DNA from 2 places in the Ligilactobacillus sp. RTP31139st1_D10_RTP31139_211217 genome. Region 2 is predicted to be linked to the other one. Evidence: a T-box and tRNA genes for the amino acid it is inferred to sense, from the RefSeq annotation. Region 2 holds a T-box; the other holds one or more tRNA genes.
What was found. The T-box of region 2 lies ahead of leuS (leucine--tRNA ligase). A T-box ahead of a tRNA ligase gene usually reads a tRNA of that ligase, here a tRNA-Leu.
Positions count from the first base shown of each region.

Region 1: it has a tRNA-Leu gene. The T-box ahead of leuS (leucine--tRNA ligase) is inferred to sense a tRNA for this amino acid. The anticodon was not compared.

Region 1 is NZ_JBCOAR010000015.1:26,953-29,419, forward strand. Features, by position in the region: gene ABT996_RS08755 (CHAP domain-containing protein) at 1-236, opposite strand, end outside; gene ABT996_RS08760 (beta-ketoacyl-ACP synthase III) at 404-1,384, opposite strand; tRNA gene ABT996_RS08765 (tRNA-Leu) at 1,516-1,601, opposite strand; partial or broken gene ABT996_RS08770 (SprT family protein) at 1,652-2,094, opposite strand; gene ABT996_RS08775 (Tex family protein) at 2,087-2,467, opposite strand, start outside.
Region 2 is NZ_JBCOAR010000014.1:37,359-39,825, reverse strand. Features, by position in the region: partial or broken gene ABT996_RS08520 (LysM peptidoglycan-binding domain-containing protein) at 1-805, shown strand; T-box leader at 851-1,055, shown strand; gene leuS (leucine--tRNA ligase) at 1,112-2,467, shown strand, end outside.

The DNA of each region.
Region 1 (2,467 bases), on a different contig from region 2:
GTCTTTAATTTTTCGATCTTTTCAGTGTTATCTGAAATTTGTTCTTGTAACTTAATGTTGTCAGCATTTGCTGATGCAATATCTTTTAATAATTTATCTGTTTCGCTCTTATTAGTATTGATCGCATTTTGAGTATCAGATACAGTATCTGCACTCACTGCTGTTGTTGTGTTTAAAACAGACACAGCCAACATACTAAGTGCGACTGTACTTGTGATTACTTTCTTTAAAAACATAATTTTGGATACCTCATCGATTTATTTACTTTTCATAGTATACACTAGTAAGATTACAGAAATGTTACTCTTAAATTACATATTTGTGCTTATTTATCTAGCTTATGTTACTTAGAAACACGAAAAAACCCGTGTTTGTAACATTACATCCACGGGTCAAATACACTTTATTTACCAAATTCACTTAGATCTAACAAGATACTGCCATAGGCTAACCCGGCACCAAAGCCAGTCAGCAAAACTTTTTTCGGCCGTTTTCCCTGCGCTAAAGCTTGCGCCAAGGCTAACGGGATCCCTACTGAAGAGGTATTTCCCGCTTCAGTAACATTGATCGCAAACTTGTCTAGATCCAAAGCTAAATGTTGCGCAATATTTTCGATCAACCGCAAATTAGCCTGGTGCGTGACCACTAGATCAAGGTCAGCTGGCTTAACAGCATTATCTGCCAAAAATTCATCGATATGAGCAGTAACATCATTTGTTACAAAATTGTAAACTGCCCGTCCATCTTGATAGAATGCATCCAGCTGTGGATAATTGTCGGCAGCAACTTTTTGGAGCGGTTCAACGCGTCCGCTGTGGATAACCTCAGTGTTACCTTGTGTGGCGAGCTTTTCAGCTAAATAAGCTGTTTGGCCGGCACTTTTTTCTAAGATCACACCCGCTGCGCCATCTCCAAAAAAGACGGCTGAGGTCCGATCGGTAAAGTCCATCATCTTGGAATTAGTTTCCGCACTGATGACCATTGCCCGCTGATACATTCCACTGTAGATAAATTTTTCAGCTGTTGCCAGTGCAAAGATAAAGCCCGCACACGCTGCGGACAAGTCATACGCAAAAGCATTGCTAGCTTGAATATTTTTTTGGACGATCGCTGCTGTTGCTGGAGTTAAAGCATCTGGGGTGATCGTCGAGACGATAATCAGATCGATCGCGGTCGCATCTAACTTGGCTTGTTTCAATAACTTTTGAGCGACCTTCGTAGCTAGATCTGACGTATTTTCAGCGATCGCATAGTGCCGTTGCTTGATCCCAGTGTGGGACACGATCCATTCATCGGATGTATCCATCAACTGACTCAATTCATCATTAGTCACTACCTTTTCAGGAAGATACCCCGCACTTGCGGTAATTTTTACGGCTGTCATAGTAGGCCCTCTTTCCAAAATATTTATCATTAGCTTTATCATAGCATATCGTTTTGTGGACAAACTAACTCTTTGCTTTTATCCACAAATGAAAAAACAGGACTGTGAATATTCACAGCCCTGCTTAGTGATGCGGGTAAATGGATTCGAACCATCACGAGCTCAATTGCTCACCAGATCCTTAGTCTGACGCGTCTGCCAATTCCGCCATACCCGCGACAACAGAATTAATTATAGCAGACAAACTAGACCCCTGCAACTATTTTTTTAGATTTTTTTCAAAAGGCGCAACTTCCCGTGACAGCGACTGCAAACAAAACGGTTAATATCGATCCGGCGTTGGCGCTGATATTTTTGCCCGCAATTTTGACAACTGTATGTGTAACGATAATTCTTCGTACTGGCCGGAGCATACCGTAAGCCACCGACCTGACGCAATAATTGCTTGAAATCCTGATCCCGGTGCCGATATCCTTGCCCGGTCAAATGCAGATGGAGTGACATAGCTCATGTTTGATCGTTCCGATAAGGGTCGCTTCCCCATGTTCTGTCAACATCTTTTCATTGATCTCGACATCATGACTCGTCAGTAAATAACGGCCCCCGGTGGTTTTCAAACGTCGATTGAAGTAAGCGCGGTGAACAAATGCACGTTTGAAATATCTCAATGAGAGCTCTTCAACTAGTGTCTGAAGCTGTTGATCAGTCATCGGTCGGCGCTAACATACTCAACTGGATGCGCCCACGCTTAAGATCGACATCCGTCACATAAACATCAACGATATCACCAACTGCAACGACTTGACTCGGATGCTTGATAAATCTTTGACTCATTTTAGAGACGTGAACTAACCCATCTTGCTTGACTCCAATATCCACAAAGGCGCCAAAGTCGACAACGTTACGCACGGTCCCCTGTAATTTCATCCCTACCTTGAGATCTTCTAAATGTAAGACATCGGCTTTTAGCAATGGTGCTGGCATAGAATCACGCAATGTGCGCCCCGGTTTCTTTAAGCTCGCTACGATATCTTTGACCGTGGCTAGTCCTGCTTGATTGGCTTTAGCAAAAGCTTTCGCATC
Region 2 (2,467 bases):
AGCAACTTCGAACCAACCAAGTACAAATACATCACAAAATTCAAATCAGACCCAAGCAAGTGGCAACGGGACGTATATGGTCAAGGCGGGCGACTCTTTGTACCGTATTGCAGTCAACCACAATATGAGCTTACAAGAGTTGAAGAATTTGAATAACTTGAGCAGTAATTTGATCATGCCTGGTCAAGTTTTGAAGGTCTCGGGCCAAGCAACTTCGAACCAACCAAGTACAAATACATCACAAAATTCAAATCAGACCCAAGCAAGTGGCAACGGGACGTATACGGTCAAGGCGGGCGACTCTTTGTACCGTATTGCAGTCAACCACAATATGAGTTTACAAGAGTTGAAGAATTTGAATAACTTGAGCAGTAATTTGATCATGCCTGGTCAAGTTTTGAAGGTCTCTGGTAAAACAGTTTCTAACAAGCCAAGTACAAATACTGCTCAAAATTCAAATCAAAATCAAGCAAATGGTAATGGAACGTATACGGTCAAGGCGGGTGATTCCTTGTGGGCAATCGCTAATTCACATAAAATGACGTTAAATGACTTAAAACAAGTCAATAACTTATCAAGTGATCTGATCTATGTTGGCCAGACGCTTAAAGTAACTAAAGGTGCAGTTACAACGGCTAATAAGACAAACGCCCAAAGTAGTCCAAAGAAAACATATACAGTCAAAGCGGGTGACTCACTTTGGCGGATCGCTTCCAATAATGGTACGACGGTAAATCAATTGAAAGCCTTGAATAATTTGACCTCAGACATGATCTATGTCGGACAAAATTTGAAATTAAAATAATTTTCTCTTGAATTAGTCGAGCGGTTTTGCTAAGATGAAGTAAATATTTGAACGCAGATAAGGAGTATTAGGAAGAACTGAACTATTTTCAGAGAGTATACGGTTGCTGTGAGTATACAAGTTGGTTTTTCTGAACTCGCCTTTGAGTTTTTCACCGAAGTTAGTAAGTGAAAACGGTCCTTCCCGTTACGAAGTTAAGTGTCAACTTAGTGTTGGAATATGGGTGGTACCGCGGTTTTTCGTCCTATATGGAGTTTATAACTCTATATAGGACTTTTTTATTTTCTAGAAAGGAACTATGGATAGATGAGCTATAATCATAAAGAGATCGAAAAAAAATGGCAACGTTATTGGGATGAACATAAGACGTTCAAGACAACTGAGGATAAGGATAAAAAGAATTACTATGCTTTAGATATGTTTCCTTACCCATCGGGACAAGGGCTACATGTAGGCCATCCAGAAGGGTATACGGCAACTGACATCATTTCACGTATGAAACGGATGCAAGGCTACAATGTTTTACATCCAATGGGGTGGGATGCTTTTGGTTTACCAGCGGAACAATATGCGTTGAATACAGGTAATTCGCCACGTGAATTTACTAAGAAAAATATTAACAATTTTAGACGTCAAATCAAATCATTGGGTCTTTCTTACGATTGGGATCGCGAAGTAAATACGACCGATTCGGCTTATTATAAATGGACACAATGGATCTTTGAACAACTTTACAAACGTGGTCTAGCTTATGAAGCTGAGATCCCAGTTAACTGGAGTCCAGATCTAGGGACTGTAGTGGCTAATGAAGAAGTTATCGACGGTAAGACCGAACGGGGTGGCTTCCCAGTTATCCGTAAACCAATGCGTCAATGGGTCCTAAAGATCACGGCTTATGCGGATCGTTTGATCGATGATCTAGAAGATCTTGATTGGCCTGAAGCGATTAAAGAACAACAACGCAACTGGATCGGACGCTCAGTTGGTGCTACGATCGATTTTAAAGTTGATGGTCAAGATGAACAATTAGAAGTATTTACTACACGTCCAGATACTTTATTTGGTGCTTCAGCGATCACGATCGCACCTGAACATGAACTGGTAGCTAGTTTAACGACACCAGAACAAAAAGCAGCTGTTGAAGCTTACGTTGAAGAGATCTCACACAAGTCTGATCTTGAAAGAACAGATCTAGCTAAAGAAAAAACTGGGGTCTTTACCGGAAGTTATGCGATCAATCCAGTAAATGGTGAAAAATTACCGATCTGGTTAGCTGATTATGTCTTGGCTTCATATGGTACCGGAGCGGTTATGGTCTCGGCTGCCCATGATCCGCGTGATTGGGAATTTGCAAAGAAATATGATTTGCCGATCATCCCAGTCATTGCTGGGGGAGATGTTGAAAAAGAAGTTTACACCGGTGAGGGTGAATATATCAACTCCGATTTCTTGAATGGTTTGACCAAAGAAGAAGCGATCGGGACGATGATCAACTGGTTGAAAGAACACGGTGTGGGTGATAAGAAAGTAAATTACCGCTTACGTGATTGGACTTTCTCACGTCAACGCTACTGGGGCGAACCGATCCCTGTGATCCACTGGGAAGATGGCGAAACAACTTTAGTTCCAGAAGATGAATTACCACTTCTTTTACCTAAGTCA